3 regions of the Streptomyces sp. NPDC002838 genome follow, and region 3 is predicted to be linked to each of the others. Evidence: riboswitches for the same ligand, from Rfam matches in the RefSeq annotation. Region 3 holds a riboswitch; each other region holds the start of a gene.
What was found. Region 3 has a riboswitch for cyclic di-AMP ahead of ABT063_RS29485 (M23 family metallopeptidase). Riboswitches for the same ligand answer to the same signal wherever they lie in the genome.

Region 1 (10,445 bases), on a different contig from region 3:
CCGAGGTCGCGCAACTGGCCCGCCTTGTCGGGGTTGTTGGAGAGCAGGTCCAGGGTGGAGACGCCCAGGGCCTGGAGCATCTGCGCCGCCGCCGTGTAGTCGCGGGCGTCCTCGGGCAGGCCCAGCGCGGTGTTGGCGGCGTAGGTGTCGAGGCCCTGGTCCTGGAGGGCGTACGCGTCGAGCTTGTTGTAGAGGCCGATGCCGCGGCCCTCCTGGCGGAGGTAGAGCAGGACGCCGCCGCGGTCGGCGATGCGCTCGACCGCCTCGCGCAGCTGCGGGCCGCAGTCGCAGCGGGCGGAGCCGAAGACGTCGCCGGTCAGGCACTCGGAGTGCAGACGGACCAGCGGGGTCGTGCCGGGAGCGGGGTCGCCGAGGACCATGGCCACGTGTTCCTGGCCGTCGGCCAGGCCGTGGAAGGTGACCAGTTCGGCGTCGACGCCATAGCCGTCGTGGAAGCGCAGCGGTACCCGGACGCGGGAACGCGGGGTGGCGGCGGGGAAGTCGGGCATACGGGTTCTCCCGGGTAGGGTCCGGTGGTCACATCTGCTTCAGATTTGAAGCAGATCTACGGGTACGGACCCTACCCTATGCTTTAAATTTGAAGCAATGGGGAAATGGTGAGGAAGCGGCGGATCTGTGACCAGGGTCACTGGGTTCACTGGGTTCACTGGAAGGACGGAGACGAGCGGCGGCGCCAAGGGACCTCGTCGGTGGCGGGGCGCTCCCCGTCGTCTCCCTGGAGGGCCCGGGTGATTCCCGAGCAGATCTCCTCAAGCTGGCCCACCTGTTCCTCGGTGAGATGGTCGAAGAGGGAGGCGCGCACCTTTTCGACGTGTCCCGGTGCCGCCTGTTCCAGGATCGTCATGCCCTCGTCGGTGAGAATGGCGAGGCTGCCGCGCTTGTCCCAGCGGCAGCTCTCCCGCCGTACCAGGCCGTCCTTCTCCAGCCGTGTCACCCCGTACGTCAGCCGGCTGCGCGTGATCTTCAGCTGCTCGGCGAGGTCGGTCATACGCAGGCGCCGTTCCGGAGCCTCGGAGAGGGTGGCCAGGATGGAGTAGTACAGGTGGGGCATGCCGGCGTCCTGCTGGAGCTGCCGGTCGAGCGCGTCCTCCAGGAGGTGCGTCGCGGCGATGTACGCGCGCCAGGCGCGCTGCTCCTTCGGGGTGAGCCAGCGAGTCGTCATGCCACCAGTGTAAGTTTGTTTCAAACTTGAACCAAGCCCGCCGGGGAGCGTGCCGATGCCTCATCCCTACGTCCTGCTGTCCGCCGCCGTCTCCCTCGACGGCTACCTGGACGACACCGGCCCCGAGCGCCTCCTGCTGTCCGGCCCGGCCGACTTCGACCGGGTCGACGCGGTCCGGGCGTCCGTCGACGCGATCCTGGTCGGCGCGGGGACCATCCGGGCCGACAATCCGCGGCTGCTGGTCAACTCGCCGGAGCGACGGGCGGCCCGGGTGGCCGCCGGCAAGCCGGAGTACCCGCTCAAGGTCACGGTCAGCGGCTCCGGGGACCTCGACCCGACGGCGAAGTTCTGGCACACGGGCGGCGAGAAGATCGTCTATACGACGGAGAAGGGTGCGGAGCGGGCCCGGGCACTGGGCCTGGCCGCCGATATCGCCCCCCTGGGTGCCGAACTCGACTGGCGGCGGCTCCTCACGCACCTGCACGACGTCCGCGGGGTCCGCCGCCTGATGGTCGAGGGCGGCGGACAGATCCACACCCAGCTGCTGCGGCAGGGGCTCGCGGACGAGCTCCAGCTGGTGCTGGCGCCGCTGTTCGTCGGCGATCCGGAGGCCCCGCGGCTCTTCGGGCCCGGGCCCTACCAGGGCGGGCGTCTGCGGCTGGTGGAGACGCGGGCGGTCGGTGACGTCGTACTGATGCGGTACGAGCCCACGGCGCCCGGGGTGGGTGGGGCCGCGTCGGCTGCGGATCACCACTGGCTGCGGCTCGCGTGCGAGCTGGCGGAGCGGTGTCCGCCGTCGGCGACGGCCTTCAGTGTCGGGGCGGTGGTGGTGGCGGCCGACGGTACGGAGCTGGCGCGTGGGTACTCCCGGGAGGGCGACTCCGTCGAGCACGCGGAGGAGGCGGCGCTGGGGAAGATCGAACCGGGTGATCCTCGGCTGGCGTCCGCGACGGTGTACAGCAGCCTGGAGCCGTGCGCACGGCGGGCGTCTCGGCCGGTGCCGTGTGCTCGGCTGATCCTGGAGGCGGGTGTGCGGCGGGTGGTGACGGCCTGGCGGGAGCCGGACACGTTTGTGCCGGGGGCCGATGGGAGCGGGGTGCTGGCGGCTGGAGGTGCGGAGGTGGTCGTGCTGGCGGAGTACGAGGGGCGGGCCAAGGGGCCGAATCGGCATGTGCTGGGGTGAAAGGGCGCCCGCACCACCCCGATGACAACCGTGGCGACTTGTGTCCTTCGCATGGCGTACACTGGTGTTTACCGACGCGGGGTGGAGCAGCTCGGTAGCTCGCTGGGCTCATAACCCAGAGGTCGCAGGTTCAAATCCTGTCCCCGCTACTGAAGGCCGAGGGCCGGAATCCGAAAGGGTTCCGGCCCTCGGTTTTTTCGTGTGTCCCGCACGCTCGTGACCGTTGTCACGGGTGGTGACCGGGCGACCGCCCTCCGCATAACAACTGACATACCGTCAATACCTGTGTGACACATGAGGCGCGGCCAACTCGCCCGTTTTTCGCCGGTCATGGGCCGTAAAGTCCTGGGCGAAAACGTTAATGATCAAGTGGAACAGCTTGGAATCGAGCCCCCGGGTCTATTAACGTTCGATAACGCAGCGCGGTCGTCCCAGCCGTCACAAGAGGCGGCTCCGTGCGCACGCGCCGAATTCCGCAAGGGAACCGGGGAACCACCACCATGGGGTGAATCGCGTGGATACCACCGTGAAGTCACGGCTGGTATACGCGCGTAGGAGACCTTCCTGCTCCGAACCCGTCAGCTAACCCGGTAGGCGAGAAGGAAGGAAAGGAGCACGCCCCACGTGGCGTCCAACCGGCCTGCCCCAGAAGCCCCGCTCGAGCCGAGCCAGCGCGACACCGAGACCTTCGGCTACGACAGCTACCGCACCGACGAGGGCCCCTGGACGGAGTGGAACCCCACCGAGGAGTCCCTCCGACCCGTACGCGGCCGGCACCGTGTCGCCAAGCAGCGTGGCGGACTCGCCCGCAGCTCCACCGTCCTCGGCGTCGGCGTCATAGCCGCCGTCAGCGCGGGCGGCATGGCCAGCGCGCAGACCGGCAAGCCGCCGGTGTCCATCTCCCTGCCCGACCTGCCCAACGTGGGTTCCCTGATATCGGACGACGAAGCCTCCGAGGGCTCCGCGACCGCGCTCAGCAGCGTCGGTGTGGCCTCCGCCGACACCGATCAGGGCGCCGCGGGCGCCGGTGAGGCGCTGCGCTCCAGGATCCTGGCCCAGGCCGAGCAGCAGCAGGACCAGGTCGAGAGCAAGGCCGCCGCCGAGGCCGCGGCCGCCGCCGAGAAGCAGGCCGCCGAAGCGGCCGCCAAGGCGGCGAAGGAGGCCGAGGCCAAGGCCGCCGCCGCGAAGCAGAAGGCGGAGGAAGAGGCCAGGCAGAAGGCCGAGGCCGAGCGCCTCGCCGAGCTGGCCAGGCAGTACACGCTGCCGACCTCCTCGTACACCATCACCTCCACCTTCGGTCAGGCCGGCGCCTACTGGTCCTCCGGCCAGCACACCGGCCTCGACTTCGCCGCGCCCACGGGCACGCTGATCAAGGCCGTGCACAGCGGCACGATCACCCAGGCCGGCTACGAGGGGTCGTACGGCTACAAGACGGTGCTCACCCTCGATGACGGCACGGAGATCTGGTACGCCCACCAGTCGTCGATCAGCGCCAGCGTCGGCCAGAAGGTCAACACCGGCGATGTCATCGGCCGCGTGGGCGCCACGGGCAACGTGACCGGCGCGCACCTCCACCTGGAGGTCCACCCGGGCGGGGCCGACAACGGGATCGACCCGATGGCCTGGCTGCGGAGCAAGGGACTCAACCCCTGAGACCCTGAGCCCGCGTCGATTTACGCGGTTTTTGCGGGCGCCTCCGGAATGGGGCGCTCCACCGCGGTTGTTGATCCACAGCATGACTTCTCTCCGCAAGCTCGGTAACTCGGACCTAGAGGTCTTCCCGCTCTCCCTCGGCGGCAACGTCTTCGGCTGGACCGCCGACGAGGCTGCCTCCTTCGCCGTGCTCGACGCGTACACGGCCGCGGGCGGCAACTTCGTCGATACGGCCGACTCGTACTCGTCGTGGGTCGACGGCAACGAGGGCGGCGAGTCCGAGACCGTCATCGGCAAGTGGGTCAAGGTACGCGGCAACCGCGCGGACGTGGTGATCGCGACCAAGGTGAGCCAGCACCCTGAGTACCGGGGCCTGTCCGCCGCCAACATCAAGGCCGCCGCCGACGCCTCACTGCGCCGCCTCGCCACCGACTACATCGACCTCTACTACACCCACTTCGACAAGCCGGAAGTGCCGGTCGAGGAGATCATCGGCGCGCTCGACGAACTGGTGCGCTCGGGCAAGGTGCGGTACATCGCCGCGTCCAACATCTCCGCCGAGCGGCTGGAGGCGTCCCTCGCCTTCTCCGACCGCGAGGGCCTGGCGCGGTACGTGGCCCTCCAGCCCCACTACAACCTGGTCTCGCGCGACACCTACGAGGGCGATCTGCAGGACCTCGCCGAGCGCTCCGGCCTGGCCGCCGTCCCGTACTACGCGCTGGCCTCCGGCTTCCTCACCGGCAAGTACCGCCCCGGCAGGACGGTCGACAGCGCGCGGGCGGCCGCGGGCGCCGCCAAGCACCTGGAGACCGAGCGCGGCCGGAAGGTCCTCGCCGCCCTCGACGAGATCGCCGAGGCCCACGACGCCCCGGTCCCCACGGTCGCCCTGGCGTGGCTGGCCGCCCAGCCGACGGTGGCGGCCCCGATCGCCTCCGCGCGGACGGTGGAACAGCTGCCGGCGCTGCTGGGCGTTGCGGAGCTCACCCTGACGGAGCCCGAGCTCGCACGCCTGGCGGAGGCGTCGGCCTGACTCGCCGGAGGCTGGGTTCTGACTTGCCGGAGGCGTTGGCCTGGTTCTCGGGCGGGCGGGTTCTTCTCGGCGGCTTGAGCTTCGGATGGCCGCTTTCTGCCGTCGGCCGCTTCTCTTCGCCGCGGCGGTGCTCAGCCGCGACGGCGGGATCCGGCGGTGTCGTAGCCGCCGCGACGCTCGGCGATCACGTCCGGTACGGGTTGTAGGCCGGATACCGCACCACGGGAGACGCCGGATACCCGTACACCCCGTACACCGGCCACGGCGGCGCGGCCACCGCCACCGGCGGGGCCGTCACCCGTGCCGCGTGGTCCAGGGCGGGACGCGCCACCTCCCGGCGGCGCCACAGCTCGTGCAGCAACTCCCGTTCCCGTACGACGAAGTCGGCGCCCGCGCGGCCACGGCGCCCCCGATGCCGTAGGAACGCCAGCGAGGTCGCGTACGCCTCGTACTGCGCGACCGCCCGCGCCGCGGACCGCCCGCCGTGGTGCCGGGCGTAGTCGCGGGCCAGCTGCCGGGCCCGCATCGAGCCGAGCGCGTACGGCTCGGCCGGGGTCAGCCAGCCCGCCACGGTGTACGCCGGCAGTTCCTCCCGTACGGTCTTCAGCTCGCGCTGCCGGGTCCAGATGACCAGCCAGGTCAGCAGCCCGAACGCGGGCACCATGAAGGCCGCGTAGACGGCGAAGAACCCGTACTCGCCGAACGTCGACGACCCGTTCCAGATCGCGTGCATGCCCATCGCGAGCAGCAGCCCGGACAGGGGGAGCAGGACACGCCTCACATGCTGGCGGTCGCCCGACAGCGCGGCGATGCCGAAGCCGATGCCGGTGAGGACGGTGAAGAGCGGGTGCGCGAACGGCGACATGATGACCCGCACGAAGAAGGTCGCGGCGGTGACGGAGGCGATCCCGCTGTCGCCGGTGAGCTGGTCGGTGCCGAAGGCGGTGCCGAGGTAGAGGATGTTCTCGGTGAACGCGAAGCCGGTGGCGGTGACCCCGGCTATCACCACCCCGTCGACGATGCCGGTGAAGTCCCGGCGTCGGAAGAGGAAGACGAGCAGGACCGCGGCCGCCTTCGCGCACTCCTCCACGACCGGCGCTATCACGGTCGCCCCGAGAGTGTCCGCGCTGGAGGGATCGGCGGTCGCCGTCGCTATCCATCTGGTGGCGAAGCTGTTGGCGACGATCGCTATCAGCGCCGCCGCGCAGGCCCCCCAGGCGAAGGCGAACAGCAGGTTCCGCCAGGGGCCGGGCTCCACCCGGTCGAGCCACCGGAAGACGGCTATGAGCAGCGGCACCGGCAGCACCGCGAGCCCGAGCCCGACCAGGAACCCCTCGGTGCCGGTCTGTTCGCGGACAAGGGCGAGGATGACGAGCCCGGAGAGCGTGAGGAGGGTGATCAGCGCGCCGTAACGCACCCACTTCTTCTGCCACCAGTGTGCGTGCCGCAGTGCGCCGTCGGCGGGATCACTGGGGTGCGTCGGGTACGGGGGACAGGTGGCCACGGCATTGACCCTAACGAGGCAGAGGCGCCGCCGCAGGAGCGTGAGGCGGCTCAGGCGCCGGTGGGGGGTTGTTCTTCGCGTCGGTCTTCGTGCCGGCTTTCGTGCCGGCTCTCTTGTCGGCTCTCTTGCTGGTCCTCGTGCTGTACGCGGCGGAAGAGCAGGTCGTTCACGACATGTCCCTTCTCCAGTCCCTGCCCCTCGAAACGGGTCAGCGGCCGGAAGGCCGGACGTGGCGCGAAACCGCCGTTGGGCTGCGTGTTCTCGAAGTAGGGGTGCGCCGTGAGCACCTCGAGCATCTGCTCCGCGTACGGCTCCCAGTCGGTCGCGCAGTGCACGATCGCCCCCGGCCTGAGCCGGGTCGCGGCGAGCGTGAGGAACTCCGGCTGGATCAGCCGCCGCTTGTGGTGCCGCTTCTTCGGCCAGGGGTCGGGGAAGTACACGCGCAGGCCGTCGAGGGAGTCGGGGGTGAGCATCTCGCGCAGCAGGATGATCGCGTCGCCGTTCCCCACCCGGATGTTGGACAGCCCGTTCCTGTCGGCGAGACTGAGCAGATTGCCCTGCCCCGGGGTGTGCACGTCCACGGCGAGGATGTTGGTGTCCGGGTCGGCGGCGGCCATCCGGGCCGTGGCCTCCCCCATCCCGAACCCGATCTCGAGGACGACGGGATTGCCGTTCCCGAACAGCTCACCGAGATCGATGGCGCGCTGCCCGTCGATATCGAGCCCCCACTTGGGCCACAACCGCTGCAACGCGTCCGCCTGCCCGGCCGTCACCCGACTCCGCCGCGGCTGAAAACTCCGAATCCGCCGCTCGAAGTGCGACCCGGCGGGATCGGCCTGGGGGCCGTCCGGGAACCGGGGCTCGCCCTTGGCCCGGGTGCGCCGGAGGGAACCACCGCCGGGCGTGGGGACGGGGGCGGCTGGCTGGGGGGTTTCGGGGGAGTGGAGAAAGTCAGACACAGTGAGGTCGATTTTACGGGGACGGTGACCTGTCGACCGGTCCGTCCGGGGGCACCCGGCTTTCGGCCGGGTTTGTGTTCCCACCCGCACCACCCGTGCGGCTTTGGCTGTCGGGTGCGGATGGCCCCTGTGGGGGTTGGCGCTGTCGGCGGGTGCGGGTGCGGGCGGGCGGCGGGGGCGAAAACCACCGCCCCCTCACAGCGTGCCCAGCACAGCCAACGCCCGCCGAGCCACCTCCCGACCGATCGGCAGCGAAGCCGTCGCCGCAGGCGAAGGCGCGTTCAGCACATGCACAGCCCGCTCCCCCTCCCGAATCAGAAAGTCATCCACCAACGTCCCGTCCCGCAACACCGCCTGCGCCCGCACCCCCGCCGCGGCCGGCACCAGATCCCCCTCCTCAACCCCGGGCAACAACCTCCGCACCGCCCCGACGAACGCCCCCTTCGACACCGACCGCCGCAGCTCCCCCGCCCCGTACCGCCAGTGCCGCCGAGCGATTCGCCACGCCCCCGGCCACGCCAGCGTCGCCCCCAGCTCCCGCACCCGCAGGGTCCCCCACCCGTACCCCTCCCGCGCCAGCGCCGGCACCGCGTTGGGCCCGATGTGCACATCCCCGTCGATCCCGCGGGTGAGATGCACCCCGAGGAACGGAAACGCCGGATCCGGCACCGGATACACCAGCCCCCGCACCAGCTCGCGCCGCGCCAGCGAGTAGTACTCCCCCCGGAACGGCACGATCCGCATCCCCGGCTCGTCCCCGGTCATCCGAGCGACCTCGTCGCAGTACAGCCCGGCGCAGTTCACGAGCACGCGCGCGCGTACGACGTCCCCGGCCCCGGTGAGCACGGCGACCCCGAGCCCCGCCCGCCGGTCGATCCGCACAACCTCCGCGCCGTACCGGATCTCCGCCCCCGAAGCCTCGCCCAGCTGCCGGGCGACCTCCACGAAGTCGCACACCCCGGTCGTCCCGACGTGTATGGCCGCGAGTCCCCGCACCTCCGGCTCGTACTCCGCGATCTGGGCCGCGCCCAGCTCCCGTACCGGAATCCCGTTCTCCCGCCCGCGCTGCACCAGCGCGTGCAGCCGAGGCAGCTCCTCCCGCTGCGTCGCGACGATCAGCTTTCCGGTGACGGCGTGCGGGATGTCGTACTCCGCGCAGAACTTGATCATCTCGGCGGCGCCCTTCACGGCATACCGCGCCTTGAGCGAGCCCGGCCGGTAGTAGATCCCGCTGTGGATCACCCCGCTGTTGCGCCCCGTCTGGTGCCGGGCCGGCCCCCGCTCCTTCTCCAGCACCGTCACCCGCGTGCCCGGCACGGCCCGCGTGATCGCATACGCCGTGGCCAGCCCCACGATCCCACCACCGACCACGAGCACGTCACAGTCGTACGAGACCCCCGGCACCCGCGACGCCACCTGCACCACCTCCCACCTCGATAGTGCACTGCGCCACTGACAGCCCCTTCAAACGCGGGATGCGGGAGCGCCCCAAAGGGGCGCGGGGCGGGTATCAATTTGCGGCTCCGCCGCGTGGGCGCGACCAGCCACACACAACCCGCGGCCCCGAACCCACAGGCACCCGGCAGACGCGAGGGACCCGGCTCCCCTAGGCGGGAGCCACCAGCAACGGCCGAGCCCGCTCCCGCAACTCCACCACCCGCGGCTCATCCCCGTAAGGCTCCAGCCGATGAAGCAGATCCTTCACATACTCGGTGGTACGCGCAGAGGAGATGCGCCCCGCGACCTCCACCGCCCGCACCCCCTGCTCGCATGCCGCATCGAGATTGCCGGACTCCAGCTCGGCGACGGCCGATACGACGAGCCGCAGCCCGTGCGAGCGTACGAACTCCTCCGTCGGCTTCGACAGCGCCTGTTCCGTGAACCGTCGCACCTGACGCGGCGCCTTCAGATCGCGGTAGCACTCCGCGGCGTCGGCGGCGAAACGGTCGTAGGAGTAGAAGCCGAGCCAGGACGGGTCGTTGTCGCCGTCGCGGGCCCGCTCCAGCCAGCCCTCGGCCGCCTTCAGGGCCGCACCGGCCGCCTGGGCGTCGTTCGCACGCGCGTGTGCGCGTGCCTCGACCAGGCGGAAGAAGCTCATGGTGCGGGCGGTCGCGAGACCCCGGTTGCGTTCCAGGGCGGCCTGGGCGAGGTCGACGCCCTCGTCGCCGAAGCCGCGGTAGGTCGCCTGCAACGACATGGAGGCCAGGACGTACCCGCCGAGGGGGACGTCGGCCGCCGCGCGCGCGAGGCGCAGCGCCTGGATGTAGTACCGCTGCGCGGCCTCCTGCTGTCCGGTGTCGAAGGCCATCCACCCGGCAAGGCGGGTCAGCTCGGCCGAGGCGCCGAACAACGCCCGGCCCACCTCGTCCGAGTACGAGCCGAGCAGCAGCGGTGCCGCCTCCACCCGCAGGCACTCGGGGACCATGGACGAACGCCAGTCGCCGCCTCCGTACTTGGAGTCCCAGCGCCTGGCGTCCTCGGCTGCCTCCCGCAGCTTCTGCACATCGCTGTGGCCGACTTTGAGCGGTGCGCCGGAGCCCTCGGCGGGGTTCACCTCGCGCGCGACCGAGCTGTCGGCCGGGGTTATCAGCCACCGAGAGGCAGGCGTTGCGTATGCGCTTACTGCGAACGAACCGGCCAGCGACTGCCAGATGCCGCCGGAGCCGGCCCGGCGTCCGGCGAGGTCGAGGCGGTACAGCTCCGTCGCCGACTTCACTGCCTGTCCGACGTCTCTGGGGAAGGCGAGGCCCACTTCGGGTGCGGGATCCGCGTCCGCCAGACCGATCTCGTGCAGCGGCACCGGGCGGCCGAGCTTCTGGCCGATCGCGGCGGCGATGAGGTGCGGCGCGGCACCCTGCGGCACCATGCCCTTGGAGACCCAGCGGGCCACCGAGGTCTTGTCGTAGCGAAGAGTCAACCCGCGTTGAGCGCCA
Region 2 (10,445 bases), on a different contig from region 3:
CAGTGGAAGGCGGGCGACAACATCACCGGCAGCTGGGGCGGCTCCTCCACCGGCGTCTCCACGGACTCCGAGCACGCCGAGGCCGCCGCCAAGTTCGCCCGCTGGATCAACACCGACCCGGAGGCGCTGGCCGCCCTGGTCAAGGAGGTCGCCGTCTACCCGGCCGCCACCAAGGGCCAGACCGGCGACGTGCTCACCACGCCCGCGTTCTTCCCGAACCAGAAGGACTTCTACACCACGGCCGCCGAGATCGCCGCCACCACGGCCGCCTCCGCCTGGGGACCGAACGTCCAGACCGCCTACGGCGCCTTCACCGACGGCTTCGGCAAGGCCACCAAGGCGAAGAAGGAGGCCCAGTTCGCCTCCGCCCTCAGCACCATGCAGTCGAAGACCCTCGACGACATGGACAAGCAGGGCTTCGAGGTGACCGAGGCATGACCAGCACTCCGCTCAAGGGCGCCGACCGTACCGCGGTCGGGCCCTTGGCGGACGGCACCGGCACCGCCAAGTCCGTCCGCCCCAGCCGCGCCCGCCGCCGAAGCCGCAGCGCACCGTACTGGTTCCTGGTGCCCACCCTGGTCCTGTTCGCCGCCTTCACCCTGGTTCCCATCGGGTACGCGATCTGGCTCAGCCTGCACAAGGTCAAGGTCAAGGGCATCGGACTCGGCAAGGGCGCCCGCGAAGAGGTCTGGAACGGCTTCGGCAACTACACGGCCGTACTCCAGGACTCCGAGTTCGGCCACAGCGTGCTGCGCGCCTTCGGCTACGGACTCATCGTCATCCCGACCATGCTGGGCCTGGCGCTGATCTTCGCGCTCATGCTGGACACCCCCAAGGCGCGCAGCGCCCCCTTCGCACGGCTGGCGATCTTCCTGCCGTATGCCGTGCCGGGCATCATCGCCGCCCTGATGTGGGGCTTCCTCTACCTGCCGACCGTCAGCCCCTTCTACTACCTGCTGGACAAGTTCGGCCTCCCGCAGCCGGACCTCTTCAACGGCGGCAACCTCTACCTCTCCTTCGCGAACATCGCGGTCTGGGGCGGCACCGGCTTCAACATGATCGTCATCTACACCGCGCTGCGGGCGATCCCGCAGGAGATCTACGAGGCGGCCCGGATCGACGGGGCGTCCAACCTCAAGATCGCCCTGAGGATCAAGATCCCGATCGTCATGCCCTCGCTGGTGCTCACCTTCTTCTTCTCGGTGATCGCCACCCTGCAGGTCTTCACCGAGCCCATGGCCCTGAAGCCGCTCACGAACAACCTGCAGAGCACGTGGAGCCCGCTGATGGCCATCTACGACAGCGCCTTCCTGAAGTCCGACATCTACGGCGCCTCCGCCACCGCGGTCGTCCTGGCCCTGGCCACGTTCGTCCTCTCCTTCACCCTGCTGCGCATCTCCGACCGATACACCCGGGAGGACCGGGCATGACCCCCCTCACCCTCACCGCCGACGCCACCGGCAAGGCCCGTGCGCGGCGCGTCGCCTGGGTCCCCACCCTCGTGCTGATCCTCGGCGCGCTGTACTGCGTGGTCCCCATCGCCTGGGTGGTCATCGCGGCGACCAAGGACCGGTCGGAGCTGTTCTCCACCTTCAGCTTCGCCCCCGGCACCGGCTTCTTCGGCAACCTGAGCGACCTGACCTCCTACCGGGACGGCATCTACTGGCAGTGGATGGCCAACTCCGCCTTCTACGCGGGCCTCGGCGCCATCCTGTCCGCCGCGGTCTCGGCCGCCGGCGGCTACGCGCTCGGCCGGTTCGCCTTCCGCGGGCGGGAGTTCATCTTCAAGATGATCCTGGCCGGCGTCCTGGTGCCGAGCATCGTGCTGGCCGTCCCGCAGTACCTGCTGCTGTCGAAGATGGGCATGGCCGACTCGTACTGGTCGATGCTGCTGCCGTCCATCCTCTCCCCGTACGGCGTCTACCTGGTCCGCATCTACGCGGCCGCCTCGGTGCCCGCCGAGCTCATGGAGGCCGCCCGCATGGACGGCGCGAGCGAGTGGCGGATCTTCTCCCGGATCGCGGTGCCGATGATGATGCCGGGCCTGATCACGGTGTTCCTGTTCCAGTTCGTCGCCATCTGGAACAACTTCCTGCTGCCGTACGTGATGCTGGCCGACGACACCAAGTTCCCGCTCACCCTCGGGCTCTACACGCTGCTCGCGCAGGGCGCCTCGCAGCCCGCCCTCTACACCCTGGTCATCACCGGATGTCTGCTGGCGATCGTCCCGCTGATCGCGCTCTTCCTGGTGATCCAGCGGTTCTGGTCCCTGGATCTGCTGAGCGGCTCGATCAAGTCCTGAGCGCCCAGCCTCATGTGAAAAGCACCTGCCCCGAACGAGGAACATGACCACCAGCGCGAACGGACGCCGCAAGCCGCCCACCATCCACGACGTGGCGCGGGAGGCGGGCGTGTCGCGGGGCACCGTCTCCCGCTTCCTGAACGGCGGCCACTACGTCTCGCCGGCCGCCCGCCGGGCCGTGGAGGCCGCCATCAGGAAGACCGGGTACGTGGTCAACCGGCACGCCCGCAGCCTGAGTACGGGCCGCTCGGACTCGGTGGCCTTCTTGTTGACGGAGCCACAGGAGAAGTTCTTCGAGGACCCCAACTTCAACGTCCTGCTGCGCGGCTGCACCGAGCGCCTCGCGCAGCACGACGTCCCGCTGCTGCTGATGCTGGCGGCCAGCGACGACGACCGGCGCCGGCTGACCCGGTACATCACTTCGGGTCATGTCGACGGCGTGCTGCTGGTCTCCAGCCACAGCGGCGACCCGGTGGCCGCCGAACTGCGGGACGCCGGCATCCCGTTGGTGGCCTGCGGCAAACCGCTCGGGCTCGGCTCCAAGGTGAGCTACGTGGCGGCCGCCGACCGCGACGGTGCCCAGGAGATGGTCCGCCATCTGATCGCCGGCGGCCGCCGCCGCATCGGCATGGTCACCGGTCCGCTGGACATGCCGGGCGGCACCGACCGCCTGGCGGGCTACCGCGATGTGCTCATCGAGGCGGGGATGCCCTACGACCCGGCGCTGGTGGTGGAGGGTGACTACCGCCGCGCCGGCGGCGAGCGGGCCGCCCGCCGACTGCTGGAGCAGGCTCCCGACATGGACGCCGTGTTCGTCGCCTCCGACCTGATGGCACTGGGCGTCGTCAACACCCTTCAGCAGGCCGGACGTTCGGTCCCCGATGACATCGCCGTCGGCGGATTCGACGACTCACCCGCGGCCACCGCCATCACCCCGGCCCTCACCACCATGCGCCAGCCCTTCGACCGCATCAGCGCCGAGATGGTCCGCATGCTGCTCACCCAGATCGCAGGCGAGGACACGGCCGGGGTGATACTGCCCACGGAACTGGTGGTACGGGACTCCGCATGAGCGGGTAACCGGAGCAGCCGTCAACGCATGTGAAGGAAACAGCCGTCCGGTTCACGTCGAGTCGGTGGGGCGTTCCATCCGTATTCTCTGATCATGGCCGCACCCATCGCATATTCACTCATCGCCACCGACCTGGACGGAAGTCTGCTCCGAGGCGACGACACGCTCTCCGACCGGTCGCTCGCCGCGCTCATGCGGGTGGCGGCGGCCGGTGCCCGGCACCTGGTGGTGACGGGCCGCCCGGCGCCCAGAGTGCGGCCGCTCCTCGACGACCTGGGCAGCGAGGGGCTCGCGGTGTGCGGGCAGGGCGCGCAGGTGTACGACGCCGGCGCGGACCGTCTGCTGTGGTCGGTCACCCTGGACCGGGAGTTGGCCGAGACCGCGCTCGGCAAGATCGAGGCCGAGGTGGGGCAGGTGTACGCGGCCGTCGACCAGGACGGCGTCGACGGCCTCACGCTCATCGAACCGGGCTATCTGATGCCCCACCCGACCCTGCCCGCAGTACGGGTCGGCCGGCGCGACGAGCTGTGGTCCGCGCCCATCAGCAAGGTGCTGCTGCGCCATCCCGACCTGTCCGACGACGAGTTGGCGGCGACGGCGCGCGGAGTGGTCGGTTCCCTCGCCACGGTCACCATGTCGGGCCCCGGAACCGTCGAACTCCAGCCATGCGGCATCACCAAGGCGACGGGGCTGGCCCTGGCCGCGGAACACCTCGGGCTGGGGCCACGGCAGACCATCGCCTTCGGGGACATGCCCAACGACATCCCCATGTTCGACTGGGCCGCCCACGGCGTGGCCATGGCCAACGCCCATCCCGAACTCAAGGCCGTGGCCGACGAGATCACGCTGTCGAACGAGGAGGACGGCATCGCGGTCGTCCTGGAGAGGCTCTTCCGCCGGTAGGCCGGCGGTGCTGTTCGGTCAGGTGAACAGCACCGCCGACCGGACGACGTCCTAGTACGCGCCGAAGACGTTGTCGATCGAGCCGTACCGCGCGGCCGCGTAGTTGCAGGCGGCGACGATGTTCGCGACCGGGTCGAACGGGTCGAAGGACGTGCCGGCCACGTGGTACGCGGCGAACGTCGGGTCGATCGTCTGGAGGAGCCCCTTGGAGGGGGTGCCCGCCGCGGCGTTGGAATCCCAGTTGTTGATGGCCAGAGGGTTGCCGGACGACTCGCGCATGATGTTGCGGTGAATGCTCTCGTACGAGCCGGGAATTCCCTTCTGCGCCATGATGTCCATCGCCTGGCGGATCCAGCCGTCGAGGTTGTTCGGGTACGTCTTGGCGGAGGCCTGAGTGGCACGGGTGACGGACTGGGCGGACTTCTTGGTGGGCGTGGAGGCCTTGTCGGCCTTCTTCGCCGTCCTGACCTTCAGCTCGAGGCCCTCGTGGATCAGCCTGGGGTTGTCGCCGACGGCCTTGCGGTTGTCCTTGTAGAGCTGTCGCCAGCCGCCGGGTGTGTCGTACTTGTCCGCGATGCCGTAGAGCGTGTCGCCCTTGACCGTGGTGTACGTGACGGACTTGACCTGCGCCGCGGCCTGCGCGGCGGCGGGGGCCTTGGCCGGCTGTGCGGCGCTCGCGGTGGTCGCGCCCAGGAGCGGGAGGGCGAGTGCGGCGGTCCCGGTCCCGGCGGCGACGACGCCTCGGGTGAGCGGGCTGGTTCGGGGGCGGCGGTGCTTACCTCGTGCGGCCATGGCGCTGTTCCTCTCCGGCGCCTACGAGGTGAGCTGTCGGGTTCGGGCGGGAGTTGCCCGGCCGCGCCGCCTTGCGGCGACACGACTTCACCCCTAGCCGTTCCGGTGCGACATGTGTCGTCCGGCCCGGCGACTTACCTGGGTCCCCCGCTCCTGCCGTGCGAGTGTCTTCGTCGATGAGTCTCGGTCCGGGCGGCGGCAGGATTCGGCGTCCGCCCGACAGGCCGGGAACGTATGCGAGAGCACACGCCCGGAACAAGTGGCGGACTCACGCACCGCCCCTCTTGACCTTGGAAGGAGGCGCAAGGGGTGCTTGATCCTTTGCTGCTGCCAAGCCTCAACTTGGGTGTGGTGCAAGGGGAAGCGCGGGTGCGACGAGGTGGGGGTGTCCGCGGGTGCGAGTGACCCAACTCACGGGCATCCACAAGAGTGGTAAATCGGGCAATGGGCCCAACTCATTGCCAACCGGCCGTCCGTGGGATCCGCTTCTCCCGGGCCCGGTGGAAGACCACCTCGCCGCCGTCGGTGCAGATCACCTCGTTGGAGGTGAGGAAGTCCGTCCCGTCACAGCTGATCGCGCCGTCGCGTCCCAGGCGCGCTCCGGCCGGTGTGGCCGGATCGACCGGTCCGAGCGGGTACGGGCGGACGCGCCACAGGAAGCCAGGGAGATCTCCGTGTCCGAATGCGGAGGAGTTGGAGGCCGGATGGCGTCGCGGATATGAAGCTGGTGGCGCAGGCAAAGCTCTGCCGACATCCGTGCAGGCGACGGCATTTGAGGCAACGCTGCGCGCCTGCAACGAGGCAGCGACTTGGGTCAGCCGGGTCGCCTTCGAAAAGGAGGTGAAGAAGAACTTCGCGCTGCGCAGGCTCACCTGCGACGAAGTGAAGGCGCGATGGGAGCTGGGGGCCCAGGCCGCCCAGCATGTGATCAAGAAGACATGCGACGCGTATGCCACTCTCAGGGCGAACCTGGGGGCCGGGAACCTCGGCAAGCCTGGATCCAAGCGATACCGCAGGGCGGCTGAGCAGCCCATTGCCTTCCGCCCAGAGGGTGCGCAGCCGTACGACGACCGGATGCTGTCCTGGCAAATCGCTGAGCGACGGGTCTCCATCTGGACCGTTTCCAGGCGGCTCAAGGATGTGGCGTTCGTTGCCTCTCCCGAGCGGCTGGCCACGCTGGCGCTGCACCGCAAGGGCGAGTCCGATCTCGTCTGCCGGGACGGTATGTGGTTCCTGCTGGCCACCTGTGAGGTACCCGAGGCCGAGCCGAAGGCGGACCCGGTGGACTTCCTCGGTATCGACCTCGGCATCGCGAACAGCGCCACCACGTCCGGTGGCGAGATCTTGGCCGGGCGGGCGCTCAATCGCACGCGCGTTCTAGAGCGGGAGCTTCGTGCCAAGCTGCAAGGCAAGAACACTCCGCATCGCGAAGCATGTGGGGCATCCGCGAGCGGGTACGGTTTCGCAAGCCCCAACGGGCCACCCACGCCGGCTGGTCGTTTGCCCAGCTGGGGGCGTTCATCGCGTACAAGGCCCGCCGGGCGGGGGTGCCGGTGGTGTACGTCGATCCGGCGTACACCTCGCGCACCTGCGCCGAGTGAGGGCACCTCGACCGGGCGAACCGGGTCTCGCAGGCCTGGTTCGCGTGCCGGAACTGCGGATTCGTTGATCACGCAGACCGATGGGGGCACCTCCCGATCGAGTGAAGTCGAGGGTGGGGGAGGCTCCCGCAACGTCCGCGCTCGTGCGTGGGAGTTGTGGTGACGCGGGGCCGGGTCAACGGCCCCTGTCGCTCCACGTGGCGGTGCCGTTGCAGCCCAGCCGCGACCCCGGCATGATCCGCCGGAGAGTGCCGTAGGCGACGGAGACGGAGGTGGCGATTCCGGCCGACATGCCCAAGCCGCCGTGGGCCGATGTGTCGGCGACGTAGAGGGCGAGGATGGCCTGCCATGCCGAGGAACGAGAAGCGTTCCCAGGCCTCGAGACCGGAGAGGGTGAGCAGGCCTTTTGGGCCGGCCGAAGAAGGCGTGGTCCTCGGGGGGCGGCGGGTGTGGCGTCGCGATCGATTCATGACACGCTCCGCTATTTCTGCATAAGTCAGTACATATCATTTGGTATCAAGTGATCAAAAATAAACCGGGAGTGATCCGATACCGCCCGAGCTGGACGGGCGGGCGCTATCGGTGATCGAAACTTGACCGGATACGCTGACTTGAGTGATGGCAGCGACCTATCGACAAACCGTGTAATCGCCAGTAGACACCAGCAGACAGGAGACCCCTCGTGACCGTCGTCGGGCCGTTCGGGCTGAGCGTGCGGGACCAGGCTCTGGAAGCCGATGTCCAGGCCGGGTTGGCGGCTGTCGAGGAGGGATTGCTCGAAGCCACCAAGAGTGAGGTCCCTTTCATCACGGAGGCCGCCCAGCATCTGGTGCGGGCGGGTGGAAAGCGGTTCCGGCCGCTGCTCGTGATGCTCTCTGCCCAGTTCGGGGATCCGTATGCGCCCGGGATCGTGCCGTCGGCGGTGGTGGTGGAGCTGACCCACCTGGCGACGCTGTATCACGACGACGTGATGGACGAGGCGGAGGTGCGGCGCGGGGTGTCCAGCGCGAACGCCCGCTGGGGCAACTCGGTCGCCGTCCTCACGGGTGACTTCCTGTTCGCCCGGGCCTCGTACATCCTGGCGGACCTGGGGCCGGAGGCGGTGCGGGTCCAGGCGGAGGCGTTCGAACGGCTGGTCACCGGTCAGATCCTGGAGACGGCGGGGCCGACGGACGGGCGCGACCCGGTCGAGCACTACCTGGATGTGCTGGGCGGCAAGACGGGGTCGCTGGTGGCGGTGTCGTGCCGGTTCGGGGCGATGATGTCCGGGGCCGACGAGACGGTCGTCGATGTTCTGACGCAGTACGGCGAGCGGCTCGGCGTCGCCTTCCAGCTGGCGGACGACGTGCTGGACATCGCCTCCGACTCCCACGAGTCCGGGAAGACACCGGGGACGGATCTGCGCGAGGGCATCCCGACCCTTCCCGTGCTGCGGCTGCGGGAGCGGGCGACGCGGCTGGGGCTGGCCGAGGACATCGCGCTGTGCGAGCTGCTGGACTCCGACCTGAGCGACGACGCACGGCATGCCGAGGCGTTGGCCGCGCTGCGGGCGCATCCCGCGCTGGAGCAGGCGCGGCGGGACACGGTGCGGTACGCGGAGGACGCGCGGGCGGCGTTGGCTCCGCTGCGGGAGTGCGGCGCGAAGGTGGCGCTGATGGAGCTGTGCGACGCGGTGGTGCATCGGGCGGGCTGACCCACCCGAGCACTCACGCGTGGCGCACACCACAGGCCTGGATTGAATTCAAGCCAAGATCATCTCGTATGCATGCCCAGAAGCTGACGCAGGGGCTGTCAGCTGTCCTACGGGAAGAAAACATCATCATGGGCATGAACGCGACGTTCTCGACACGCCGTAAGACCCTGATCATCGCCGCCGTCGTCCTGACCACCGTCGGCGGTGTCGCCGCCACCACGATTCCCGCCACCGCCGCCGAAGACACCGGCACCCTCCTCGCCACCAGCCTCCGGGGCGCCAACGAGGTGCCCGCCGGGGACCGGGACGGTGTCGCACTCCAGTTCGTGAAGGTCGACGGCGACAAGGTGTCCGTCGCCGTCAAGTGGCGCGGCACCGACAAGCCGACCGCCCTGCACATCCACCAGGGCGCCAAGGGCACCAACGGCGCCGTCAAGGTCGACTTCACCAAGCTGCTCGGCAGCAAGGGCAAGGGGCACAGCGTCACCGGGACCGTCACGGTCCAGGACGCGGCGCTGCTCAACGCGCTCAAGACCGACCCCAACTCCTTCTACGCCAACCTCCACACCGCCGAGTTCCCGGGCGGAGCCGTCCGCGGGCAGCTCCACAAGGTCACCGTCGCCTCCTTCGACTTCCGCGACGCGCTCGACAACTTCCAGGCCTCCGTCGTCAAGGGCAAGCAGATCTACGAGTGCAAGCCCGCCGAGGGCGGCGGCCACGCCTTCGCCCAGCGGGATGTGAGCGCCGTACTCGGCGGCCGTATCGCGCACTCCTTCGTCGAGCCCAACTCCGGTACCCCGCAGTGGATCGCCCGCGACGGCAGCGCGGTCACCGGGGCGGTCATCTCCAGGACCCCGAACGGGGACGGGAACATCCCCGAGCTGGACCTCAAGGCCACCCAGTCCGGCAAGCACCACGGCCTGCTCGCCGACACCGCGGAGATCCTGCGGCTGAACACCGTCGGCGGCGTCGCCCCGGCCGGCTCCTGCTCGCCCGGCACCGTCGTCGGCGTGCCCTACCAGGCGGACTACGTGTTCGTAGGCCGTTGAGCGACCCTGACAACAGGCGGCGCCCTCCCGAACCCCTACGGGTCGGGGGAGGCGCCGCCGCCCTGTGTCATACCGCAGGTGTACACGGAGTTGATCCCGGGGTCTGACGATTCCTCCCGGCGGATTTGGTCAGATGGACATCACGGAAAACACCACTCCTCACCGATTCGGGTGAGAATGGCGGCTACGGGGTGGACGCACGGGAGTTGACAGGCCGCCGCCGACGACGGAGGTAAGGCACACATGGCACCGTTCGAAACCGAAGACAGCACGACCGCCGCGGAGGAGGTCGACGACCGGTACACGGGTCGGCGCAAGGCCGCGCGGTACGTCGTCCCGGTCGCGGTGGTGGGGGTGGCCGCGGCGACCATCGGGCTCGTCCCCGCGCTCGCCGACTCCGGCGACCCGGATCTGCCGAAGATCAGCGCACAGGAACTCATCGAGAAGATCGCCGCGTCGGACGTACAGCAGCTGTCCGGCACGGTGAAGATCAGCACGGATCTGGGGCTGCCCGACCTCGGCGGACTGGCGAGCGGTTTCGCCTCCGGCGCCATGGAGTCGGGCAAGGGATCGGACGGCTCCTCCGCCGACCCGTCCTCGAAGCTCACCGAGCTCGCGTCCGGCACGCACACCGTGCGTGTCGCGGCCGACGGCCCCGACAAGCAGAAGCTCTCGCTGCTGGAGAACGCCTCCGAGTACAGCCTGATACACAACGGCAAGGACGTCTGGGGCTACGACAGCAAGTCGAACGAGGTCTACCACGCGACCTCGTCCGAGAGCGCCGGCAAGGAAGCGAAGGAGCGGGAAGACGTCCCGGCCACGCCCAAGGACATGGCCGAGGAGGCCCTGAAGGCCGTCGACGACACCACCTCCGTGACCGTCGACGGCACCGCGCAGGTCGCGGGCCGGGACGCCTACCGGCTCGTGATCAAGCCGAAGGACTCGGGCTCCACGGTCGGTCAGATCACCGTGGCCGTGGACTCCAAGACCGGAATGCCGCTGAAGTTCACGCTGACCCCGTCGAGCGGCGGCG
Region 3 (10,445 bases):
GCGGAGAACACCGTGGCGTTCTCGACGAGTTCGGCCAGCAGGTGGATCACGTCGGCGACGGCGTGGCCGCGCAGCTCGCCGTCGATCGGCGGCACGAGCTTGACCCGGGAGTACTGCTCGACCTCGGCGATGGCCGAGCGCAGCACCTCGGTCATGGACACCGGGTTGCTCCACTGCCGGCGCGAGACGGCGCCGCCGAGCACGGCGAGGTTCTCGGCGTGGCGGCGGATGCGGGTGGCGAGGTGGTCGACGTGGAAGAGGCCCTTGAGCAGGTCGGGGTCCTCGATCTCGTTCTCCAGCTCGTCGAGGATGGAGATCTCCCGGTGCACGAGCGACTGCAGCCGTCTGGCGAGGTTGAGGAAGACCTCCAGCTTCTGCTCGCTGCCCGCCTGGCTGGAGAGCTGGGCGGCCTGCACGACGGCGGTGACGGCGCCGTCGTGGGCGCGGGCCAGGTCGGCGGCGAGCAGTTCGAAGTCGTCGGCGTCCTCGGGCGGGCCGCTGCGCGACTTGCGCTGGGGCGGTCCGTCGCCGCGCCTGAGTGCCTCGAGCAGGGCCCGCAGATCGGCCTCGCCGCGAGCGCTGCTGCGGCGCAGGGCGGCGACGCGGTCGCTCACGGACCGGGCGGCGCGATCGGCGGCCACGGCGGCGATCAGGATGCCCGCGCAGGTCACCGAGACCGCTCCGGCCAGCACACCCCAGAGGGTGAGGCTGGGACGTGCTCCGGTGGAGCGGACGGTGAACAGGACGGCGGCGCAGCCGCTGAGGGCGACGGCGACGGGCGGCAGCACGGCGAGACGCAGCAGTTGGGGCCGTATGTGGGTCTCGGGCAGCGCGGTGACGGCGCGGGCGGCCGGCCGGCCGTGCCGCCCGCTCTCACGGCGGTCTGCGCGTGCGGCCGGGGCGCGGAGGTGAGACATCGGTGTCCTCGTCGTACTGGTCCGTCGGGCCTGATGGCCGGGGGGCCTCGGGTGAGTCCTGTCGGGTTCGCCGGTCCCGGTGCGCTGCGGTCGAACAGGGGCGGCCCCCATCGTGTCGACTCCCTCCTGCGCCGCGCGGCTGCGTCTGCCAGCCCCGCTTCCTGATCCGGTCCGTCGAGAGAGCCGACTCGGCCCTGCGTCGCCCGACGGACACTCACAGTAGTCGCACCTGCATCATGTGCGGTGGGCAGTTGACAAACTCATACGGAGAGCTTCCCGCTCTGGTATGAGGCTTCGTACGACAGACCGATAAACCCCTCATCGATACGCCTCCGAAGAACAAGTCATCGATCAGACCTGGTCAGAAGCGGTCACGGAAAACGGCGAGGGCCGGAGAGCTCCTCGCTCTCCGGCCCTCGCCGTTTCACTAATCTCCGTCCGCGCTCAGCCCGCCGGGACGGTTTCGGGGTCTCCCGTCCCCTCGCCCGCACCCTTCCGAATGTCACTGTCCGTATCGGCTTTGGCCTGCTCTCCCGCCGCCGAGTCGGTCGTCTTCTTGATCGCCACCTCGGTGAGCACCTCGGCCGCCGGCCACCCGCCGGTCGGCGCCATGGCCACCCCTCGCCACCACGGTTCGGCCGGGACCGTCTCCGCCGTGGGCTCGAAGGGCTCGCCGGGCCGGGGCAGGGCGATCGGGGCACCCGCCGCGCGGGCAGCCGCGAGCGTGCCCTCGCCGGGCTCCGCCCACGGGTGGGTGGCCAGATTGAAGGTGGCCCAGTGGATCGGCAGCAGCACGCCGTGCGGCTCGCCGCCCTGGAGATCGAGGTGGGCGCGCGTGCCCTCCTCGGGCGTCATGTGGATGTCGGGCCAGAAGTCGCTGTAGGCGCCGATCTGGATCATCGTGGCGTCGAAGGGGCCGTGCTCGGCACCGATGTCCTTGAAGCCCTCGAAGTAGCCGGTGTCACCGCTGTGGTAGATCCGGTGCTCGTCCCCGGCGACGGCCCAGGAGGCCCAGAGCGTGTGCTGGGTGTTGCGCAGGCCGCGGCCGCAGAAGTGGCGGGCCGGCGTGGCGGTCAGGGTGAGCCCGCCGACCTTCGTCGCCTCGTGCCAGTCCAGCTCGCGCAGCCGGTCGGCGGACACACCCCAGCGCTCGAGGTGGGCACCGACGCCGAGCGGCACGGCGAACAGCGTGTCGGTGCCGGCCAGCGCCTTGATCGTGGGCATGTCCAGGTGGTCGTAATGGTCGTGCGAGATGACGACGACGTCGACCGGGCCGAGCGCGGCCAGCGGCAGGGGCACCGGGTGCAGCCGCTTGGGCCCGGCGAAGGGGAACGGGGAGCAGCGCTCGCCCCAGACGGGGTCGAAGAGCACGCGCTGCCCGTCTATCTCCGCGAGCACGCTGGAGTGCCCCATCCAGGTCAGGCGCAGGCCGGTGGCGGGGGGCTCGGCGATGTCGGCGAGCGTGGTGGCGTGCAGCGGGACTGTGCCCTTCGGGGCACGGCGGGGCCGCTGGTCCTTGTCGAAGAAGACCTTCGCGAACTCCAGCATCGAACCGGAGGGCCGGGTGCGGGCGGTGCCCCCGGGGTTCTGGAAGACCCCGTCCTTGAAATGGGGCGATCTGCGGATGCGCGCCAGGCGCTCACCGCTCGGGTCCGCGCCGAAGGCCGCGGGCCGCAACGCACGGAGCCCGGAGCTCGGGGGACGGAAACCGGTCACGGTGTACCTCCAGGTGGAGTCGGTGAGGCATTCCATTATGGTCGGCCGCTCTGACAACCGGATTGCCCCCTTGTGATCGTTCGGCACATTGACAGGACGGGACGCCGCTCCGGATACTGACTCGTCATTCAGTAACCAGCCTGTGACGGGCAGCCCGCGGCCCCGGAGGCTCGTCGTCCCCGGGAGACCGCATGACCGCCCCTGTGATGTCCCTCACCTGGACCGACCACCTCACCGGTCGTCAGGGTTTCCTGGTCGTCGACCGGCTGGTGCGCGGCGTGTCCAGCGGCGGGCTGCGCATGCGCGCGGGCTGCACGCTGGAGGAGGTCACCGGGCTCGCCCGCGGGATGACCATGAAGGAGGCCCTGCACTACAACCCCGAGGGCCGCTACGTCCCCCTGGGCGGAGCGAAGGGCGGCATCGACTGCGATCCGCAGGATCCGGGGGCGTACGGACTCCTGGTGCGGTACCTGCGCGCCATGCGGCCGTACATCGAGAGCATGTGGACCACGGGCGAGGACCTCGGCCTGACCCAGGACCTGGTGGACCGGGCGGCCATCGAGGCGGGACTCGTGTCGTCCGTCCAGGCCGTGTATCCGCTCCTCGACGACGAGGCCGCGGCACGGCGGCGGCTGGCGGACGCGTTCGCGGTCGAGGTGGACGGCATCGGGCTCGACGAACTGGTCGGCGGCTGCGGGGTCGCCGAGTCGGTGCTCGCGGCCCTGGACCGGGCCGGTGTGCCGTACGCGGGCACGCGGGTCGCCGTGCAGGGCCTGGGCACCATGGGCGGGGCCACGGCACGCTTCCTCACGCGCGCGGGACTCACGGTCGTGGCCGTCGCCGACATCAAGGGCACGATCGCCGACCCGGCCGGGCTCGACGTCGAGGCGCTGCTCGCCGCGCGGGACGCGTACGGCACCGTGGACCGCTCCGCACTGCGCCCCGAGGACCGCGAGCTGCCCGGTGAGGCCTGGTTGTCCGCCGACGCGGAGGTGCTGGTGCCCGCGGCCGTCTCTTACGCGATCGACACGTCGAACCAGGAGCGGATCGGCGCCCGCTGGATCGTCGAGGCGGCCAACATGCCGGTCCTGCCGGAGGCGGAGGAGCTGCTGGCCGCGCGTGGCGTCACCGTGCTGCCGGACGTGGTCGTCAACTCGGGGACGAACGCCTGGTGGTGGTGGACGCTGTTCGGAGACATCGGCGCGGACGCGGAGGCGGCGTTCGCCCACACGCGCCGCTCGATGCGCGCCCTGGTCGAGCAGATGCTGGCCCGCGCGGAGGCCGACGGCACGACACCCAGGGCCGCCGCGCACGCCCTGGTCGCGGACCGGCTGCCGGTGATCGCCGAGCGGTTCGGGTGGTACCGGTGAGGCGGGATCGCCGGGGCTCTGCCCCTTCGGCCCGGCCAGGGGGCTCCGTCCCGCCGGCCCCCCCTGTCCTTCACCCACCGCCACCCGACTCGGTCGGCCATGAGGTGACCCCTCGCCCTGGGGCTCCGCCCAGACCCCGGCGGGGACTCCGCCCCCCGCGCCCCTCCCAGGGCCCCGCTCCCGCCCCCGCCGAGGCTCCAGCCCCGGCCCCCCATTGGGGCTCCGACCCCCGAACCCCGCTGAGGCCCGATCCCCGAACCCCACCGGGTCCCGCCATCCCAGACCCCCGCCGGAGACTCCACCCCCTGCACCCCTCCCAGGGCCCCGCTTGCCGACCCCCGCCGGAGCCCCGACCCCGAACCCCGCTGGCCCCGGCTCCCCGAACCCCACCCAGGGGCCCGCCCCCTGCACCCCTCCCAGGGCCCTGCTCCCTGCACCCCTCCCAGGGCCCCGCTCCCGCCCCCGCAGGAGCCTCCAGCCCCGAACCCCGCCGGAACTCCGACCCCGAACCCCACTGGCCCCGCCTCCCCGAACCCCACCCAGGGGCCCGCCCCCAGACCCCGCCGGAGACTCCGCCCCTGCACCCCTCCTGGGGCCCGCTCCCGCCCCCTGCAGGAGCTCCGCCCCCGAACCCCACTGGGCTCCGCTCACCCCCTGGACCCCGCCGGGGCCTGCCCTGCCCCCACTGGGACTCCGCTCCCGATCCCGCGGCCTCGCCCCGGCCACGCCGGAGCTCCCGCCGGCCCCACTGGGGCTGCGCCCGCAGGCCCGTGCCCCGATCCGCCCGCCCCGAAGCAGCCGGCCTCCCTCCGCCACCGTCGCCGCCGACGGAATAGGCTGACCGCGTGGTGAGAGTGCGGTTGAGCGTGGCGGAGCGGCGTGAGGAGCTGTTGCGGGCCGCCATCGAGCAGATCGAGGCGCGGGGCGTGGCGGCGGTCAGGATCGCCGACGTGGCCTCGGCGCTCGGCGTGAGCAACGCCCTGGTGCTCTATCACTTCTCCACCAAGGAGAAGTTGGTCGCCGCCGCGTTCACGTACGCGGCCGAGGACGATCTCGCCCGTCTGCGCAAGCTGCTGGGCCGCCGTACGACGGCGCTGCGCCGACTGCGCGCGGCCGTGCGCTGGTACGCCCCGACGGGTCAGGCCAAGGGCTGGCGGCTGTGGATAGAGGGCTGGGCTGCGGCGCTGCGGGAGCCCGCGCTGCAGGAGGTCACGCGGGACCTCGACAGACGGTGGAAGGCGGCGATCGCCGACGTGATCGCCGAGGGCGTGGCCGCGGGCGAGTTCCGCTGCCCCGACCCGGGCGGCACGGCCCTGCGCCTGACGGCCCTGCTCGACGGGCTCGCCGTGCAGCTGACGTCCTACGCGGGTGCGGTGTCGCGGGCGCGGGCGCAGGAGTGGGTGGACGAGGCGCTGGCCCGGGAACTGGGGCTGGGGCGAGAGGCGTTGACGAAGGGACCGGTGAGCTCCCTGCCCGCGGTCGGTCCAGCCACTACACCGCGCTGACCCTGGCCGTCACCGGGTCCTCCCCGGCAAAAGGGGCCGGCTCGAGACAAGTTCTCGGTGCGGAGGTCGCTCTCGGCCGCATCCTGCTCGCGTACGACCATCAGCAGCGCGTTCGCCGTCCTGGTCTCCGCATCCAGCGCCGCAAGGGCGGTGCCGCCCCACCCTCGGAACCCGGATGCCCGGCCGGTGCCGTCCGGGCATCCGAAGCCCCTCAAGCCACCGAAGCTATCCGCGTCTTGATGTCGTGCGGCGACAGCGTGCCCTTGGCCGTCACATGGTCCCCCGACGACTCCCCGCGCAGCCGGCGGCCGATCCACGGCACCAGGTACTCGCGCGCCCAGTGGACGTCGTCCCGCCGCACCTCGAGCGTGCCGCGCTGCGGGAGCGGGGGCCAGGGCTGGTCCGGGTCGGCCGGGATCTCGAGGCCGAGGACCTGTCCGGCGCGCAGCGCCACGCGCGTGTGCCCCTCGGGCGAGAGGTGGAGCCGGTCGTCGTCCCAGGCCCGGCGGTCCTGCACGGTCTTCAGGGACCACAGGTCGAGGACCGGGCAGCCGTACCGGTCGGCGACGGCCCGCACATGCCCGTTGTAGGTGGCGATCTTGCCGCGCAGGTGCCTGAGCACGGGAACGCCACGAGTGTCGAAGCCGGTCGTCACCAGCACCGTGCCCGCGACGGCCGTGAGCCGGACGATCGCCCGCTCGAAGCGCTCGGCGACCTCGTCGGGGTCGGTGCCGGGCCGGAGTATGTCGTTGCCCCCGGCGCAGAACGACACCAGGTCCGGCGCCAGTTCGATCGCCTGCGGGACCTGTTCCGCCACGATCTGGTCGAGCAGCCTGCCGCGCACGGCGAGGTTCGTGTACTTGAAGTCGCCCTCGGGCCGCCGGTCCGCGAGCAGTACCGCGAACCGGTCGGCCCAGCCGACGAGCGCCCCGTCGGGTCCGGGGTCGCCGACGCCCTCGGTGAAGCTGTCCCCCACCGCCACGTACGACCCGATCACTGAACTGTTGTCATTCTTCGAATCGTCTGCCACGTCGGATCATGATTCCCCTTCGGATGTGAGCTACGCGACCGTAGGAAAGGGTTGACGGGCGGTGAGATAAGCCACTCTTCAAGGATTGGTCAAGCCCGGAATAGGCCGCTGATCAGCGGTGTTGGGGCATCCATCGCCACACCCGGAAGCCCCTGATCCGGAAGTGACTCCACACCGTCCGGAAGGCGAAGTGCCCTTCCGTGTACGGCTCCGGGTCGGTGTAGTCGAAGACGAGCCGCCCGTTGTTCCACCACTGGACCGTCGAGCCGTCGGAGACGATACGGACGCGGTGGGGCCGGTTGGCCACGAGCAGCGGCTCGGTGTAGTCGTGGACCAGCGGGCGGACGCCCGCCTCGCCGACGTATCGGCGCAGCCGGGTGGTGGTGTTGTAGTTGGCGCCGTATCCGGAGTAGTACGTCTTCAGGTGGTCGTACTCCGCCAGCGCCCCGCTCCTCGGTGTGGCGAAGAGGTCGTCCGGGGAGCGGACGTCGACCGCGTTCCAGAAGTTGTTGAGGTCCGAGACGCGGTCGTTGACGCCGCCCTCCGACACCGGCGTGGCGGTGTACTCCAGGATGTACGGCCCTTCGAGTCTCTTCTTGAACCAGACCGTCGCTCCACTCGGCACGTCGATCTCCAGCACGCCCCGGGACGCGGCGACGGTGCCACCGCCCTGGAGTTCGACGGCCCACCGGTCGAGTCCGTGCCGGAAGTCGTCGCGGGCGATGAGCCGGCCGCGTCGGTGGCCGGGCGTCGCGGTCGCCGGCGTGGGGGCGAGGGCCGCGAGGGCGGCACCGGCCGTCAAGGCTCCGAAAGCTCTGCGTGTGGTCGTCACGGGAACCTCCATAGGTCGCAGAAGGTAGCAGAAAGCGCTTGCAGTGCTACGGAGTTCACTTTGTTCCCTCCATCCCCTCCCTGTCGACACCCCAGACACCCCAGACACCCTGACACCGCGACACACCGAAGGCCGGACCCGGGGATCGGGGTCCGGCCTTCGGCGGCGTGTCAGGCAGGCGGTCGGGTGGGGCGTCAGCCGACGGAGACGCCCTTGGAGCGCAGGTAGGCGACCGGGTCCACGTCCGAGCCGTAGCCCGGGCCGGTGCGGATCTCGAAGTGCAGGTGCGGGCCGGTCACGTTGCCGGTCGCGCCCGAGAGGCCGATCTGCTGGCCCGCGGTCACGGACTGACCGTTCGAGACGGAGATCGAGGACATGTGGGCGTACTGGGCGTAGTGGCCGTCGGCGAGCCTGATGACGACCTGGTTGCCGTACGCACCGCCCCAGCCGGCGGAGACGACCGTGCCCGCGCCCACGGCCTTGAGCGAGGTGCCGGTCGGGGCCGCGAAGTCGACGCCGGTGTGGTACCCGCTGGACCACATGCTGCCCGCCACGCGGTAGGCGGTGCTCACGGCGCCGGACACGGGCGTGCTGAAGCCGCTGGAGGTGCCGGTGGCCTCGGAGCTCTGCTCGGCGGCCGTCGAGTTCGACTTCGCCGAGGAGGACGACTTCGGCGCCGCGGACGAATCCGACGAACCAGACGCCTTGGAGGAAGAGGACGGGGCGGACGGCGCCTTGGTGGTGCCAGTCGTCGCCTTCTTGCCGAGCGTGAGCTTCAGGCCGGGGTGGATCAGCGACGGGTCGTCGCCGACGACTTCACGGTTGTCGGCGTAGAGCTTCTTCCAGCCACCGCTGACGTTCTGCTCATCGGCGATCTTGGCGAGATAGTCGCCGGCCTTCACCGAATAGGTCTTCACGCCTTCGGCCTTAGCGGCCTGCTTCTTTTCAGCCACCACCTTTTCGGCCTTCCGAGTGGCCGGAACGGACGACTGAACGGCCTTTTCCGAAACGGACTGACCGGTCGCGGCATGGGCGCCGGTGGCCCCCAGAAGCGGGAGGGCGAGCGCGGCGCCGCCGGTTCCGGCGACGGCGATGGAGCGGGTGAAACGCTGGGACTTGGGACGGCGGTGCTTACCCTTCGCGGGCATGGCGAATTCCTCTCCGGCGCCTACGAGGTGAGCTGTCGGGTGCGGACTGGAGATGCCCGGCCGCGCCGAAGCGCGGCTTTACCCCTAGCCTGTTCCGGAGACCGGAGCAGGCGGTTGTGCCTGTGGGTCCCCCGCTCCTGCCGTGTACGGGTGATTGTGTGCGGGCTCCGGGCGGCGGCAGGATTGGGCGTCCGTCCGGATCGGTGGTGAACGTAAGCGACCCAGACGCACAGGGACAAGTAGAGGTTGCCTGTGAATGCGTCCGAGTTGATCCGTTACGAGAATTCCCCGTCACCCTGCGTGAATTTCCGAACCTCTCTTTTGGTCAAACGCCCTTGAAAACCACGTAAATTACGTGAACATGACGGGCGACGCTCGGTCACGAATATGACACTCCTCACGTGACCCTCTCAGCTCCCTTAATTCCAGAAGGAGTTGGAATGAAGGACGCTAATTCGGGCAGAAGCCTCAGATGCGACGCAGCCGGAGAACCGTCGCATCAAGGTCACCCCGCAGCCCCGTCCGCATCCCGTGGTGCAGCAGCACCGCACCCCGGTGAACTTCGCCCGTTTCGCGGCATTCATACGACGCTGTCGGGTCGAGGCCGCGCAGCCGCACCGCCGGAACGGGCTCGCCGTAACGCTGCGCCTGGAGCCAGGCGAGGACGACCGTCTCGTCGCCGAGCACGTACTGCACCGCGCTCAGCCCGCCCTCCGGAGGCCGCAGCCGGTAGAGGTCGCCGCGCTGCACGAGGGGCCGGATCTCCTTGTAGAGACCCACCCAGTCGCGGGCTTCGGCGAGTTCCTCCTCGGTCCACCGGGCGAGGTCGCCGCCGACCCCGAGCACCCCGGCCATGGCACTGACGAACCGGAAGCGCAGCGAGCTGACCCGGCCGTTGAGCATGGCGTTAGGGCTGTCGGTGACCCAGGCCGCCATGACCCGGGCCGGGTGGATCTGACTGAAGCCATGCTGGATGGTGAGCCGGTCGAGCGGGTCGGTGTTGTCGGAGGTCCACACCTGGTCCGTACGGCTCATGACACCGAGGTCGATCCGGCCGCCGCCGCCCGAGCAGGACTCGAAGGCGACGCCCGGGTGGGCGGCCCGCAGCCGGTCCAGGAGGCCGTACAGGGCGTGCACGTGGTCGACCCACAGGCGCTGCGGGTAGGGCTCGCCGGGCCAGCCCGCGTCGGTGAAGCAGCGGTTGAAGTCCCACTTCACGTAGTCGATCGGGGCGCTGGAGAGGAGCTCGTCGAGCTGCTCCCAGAGGTACTCCTGAACGTCCTCGCGCGCGAGGTTCAGTACGAGCTGATTGCGGAACTCCGTCCGCTTTCGTCCCGATTGGTGCTGCACCCAGTCCGGATGGGCCCGGTACAGGTCGCTGTCCGGGTTGACCATCTCCGGCTCGACCCAGATACCGAACCGCATGCCGAGCCCGTGCACGTAGTCGCCGAGGGGCTTGAGGCCGCGGGGGAAGCGGTCCGGGTTGGGCGTCCAGTCACCGAGTCCGGCGCGGTCGCTGGTACGCGCCCCGAACCAGCCGTCGTCGACCACGAACAGCTCGACGCCCATCGCCGCGGCCCGCCGCGCCAGCACCCGCTGCTGTTCCTCGGAGATGTCGAACTCCGTGGCCTCCCAGGAGTTGAACAGGACCGGCCGGTCCCGGTCCGCGTCGGGGATGACGTGCGCGCGCTGGTAGGCGTGCCAGGCCCGGCTCGCCCCGCCGAGGCCGCCGTCGCTCCACAGGCCGGCGAAGACGGGCGTGGTGAAGGACTCCCCCGCCTCCAGACGGAGCAGACCGGAGTCGTCGTACCCGGTCCCGCCGGTGATCTGCACGCGCGCGTCCGGGAGTTGGGCCACGGCGATGCGCCAGGAGCCGGACCAGCCGAGGGCACAGCCGTAGACCTCACCGCGTTCCTCGGTCGCGTCC

Region 1: it holds a riboswitch for cyclic di-AMP, as region 3 does, so the genes downstream of both, ABT063_RS11595 (M23 family metallopeptidase) here and ABT063_RS29485 (M23 family metallopeptidase) in region 3, are expected to answer to the same signal.
Region 2: it holds a riboswitch for cyclic di-AMP, as region 3 does, so the genes downstream of both, ABT063_RS18380 (transglycosylase SLT domain-containing protein) here and ABT063_RS29485 (M23 family metallopeptidase) in region 3, are expected to answer to the same signal.

The regions. Positions count from the first base shown of each region.
Region 1 is NZ_JBEOVF010000007.1:17,538-27,982, reverse strand. Features, by position in the region: gene ABT063_RS11615 (GTP cyclohydrolase II) at 1-509, opposite strand, end outside; gene ABT063_RS11610 (MarR family winged helix-turn-helix transcriptional regulator) at 665-1,183, opposite strand; gene ABT063_RS11605 (dihydrofolate reductase family protein) at 1,239-2,366, shown strand; tRNA gene ABT063_RS11600 (tRNA-Met) at 2,442-2,515, shown strand; cyclic di-AMP (ydaO/yuaA leader) riboswitch at 2,821-2,978, shown strand; gene ABT063_RS11595 (M23 family metallopeptidase) at 2,991-4,019, shown strand; gene ABT063_RS11590 (aldo/keto reductase) at 4,102-5,049, shown strand; gene ABT063_RS11585 (PrsW family intramembrane metalloprotease) at 5,234-6,553, opposite strand; gene trmB (tRNA (guanosine(46)-N7)-methyltransferase TrmB) at 6,604-7,512, opposite strand; gene lhgD (L-2-hydroxyglutarate dehydrogenase) at 7,708-8,928, opposite strand; gene ABT063_RS11570 (NsdA family TPR-like regulatory protein) at 9,119-10,445, opposite strand, start outside.
Region 2 is NZ_JBEOVF010000012.1:167,281-177,725, forward strand. Features, by position in the region: gene ABT063_RS18355 (ABC transporter substrate-binding protein) at 1-438, shown strand, start outside; gene ABT063_RS18360 (carbohydrate ABC transporter permease) at 435-1,430, shown strand; gene ABT063_RS18365 (carbohydrate ABC transporter permease) at 1,427-2,302, shown strand; gene ABT063_RS18370 (LacI family DNA-binding transcriptional regulator) at 2,346-3,374, shown strand; gene ABT063_RS18375 (HAD family hydrolase) at 3,468-4,277, shown strand; gene ABT063_RS18380 (transglycosylase SLT domain-containing protein) at 4,329-5,069, opposite strand; cyclic di-AMP (ydaO/yuaA leader) riboswitch at 5,075-5,255, opposite strand; partial or broken gene ABT063_RS18385 (hypothetical protein) at 5,525-5,715, opposite strand; gene ABT063_RS18390 (zinc ribbon domain-containing protein) at 6,503-6,670, shown strand; partial or broken gene ABT063_RS18395 (peptide MFS transporter) at 6,915-7,180, opposite strand; gene ABT063_RS18400 (polyprenyl synthetase family protein) at 7,353-8,363, shown strand; gene ABT063_RS18405 (CHRD domain-containing protein) at 8,498-9,412, shown strand; gene ABT063_RS18410 (LolA family protein) at 9,656-10,445, shown strand, end outside.
Region 3 is NZ_JBEOVF010000026.1:87,647-98,091, reverse strand. Features, by position in the region: gene ABT063_RS29515 (sensor histidine kinase) at 1-917, opposite strand, end outside; gene ABT063_RS29510 (MBL fold metallo-hydrolase) at 1,362-2,633, opposite strand; gene ABT063_RS29505 (glutamate dehydrogenase) at 2,825-4,003, shown strand; gene ABT063_RS29500 (TetR/AcrR family transcriptional regulator) at 4,849-5,508, shown strand; gene ABT063_RS29495 (SGNH/GDSL hydrolase family protein) at 5,720-6,505, opposite strand; gene ABT063_RS29490 (DUF6250 domain-containing protein) at 6,651-7,370, opposite strand; gene ABT063_RS29485 (M23 family metallopeptidase) at 7,565-8,518, opposite strand; cyclic di-AMP (ydaO/yuaA leader) riboswitch at 8,523-8,681, opposite strand; gene ABT063_RS29480 (alpha-galactosidase) at 8,987-10,445, opposite strand, start outside.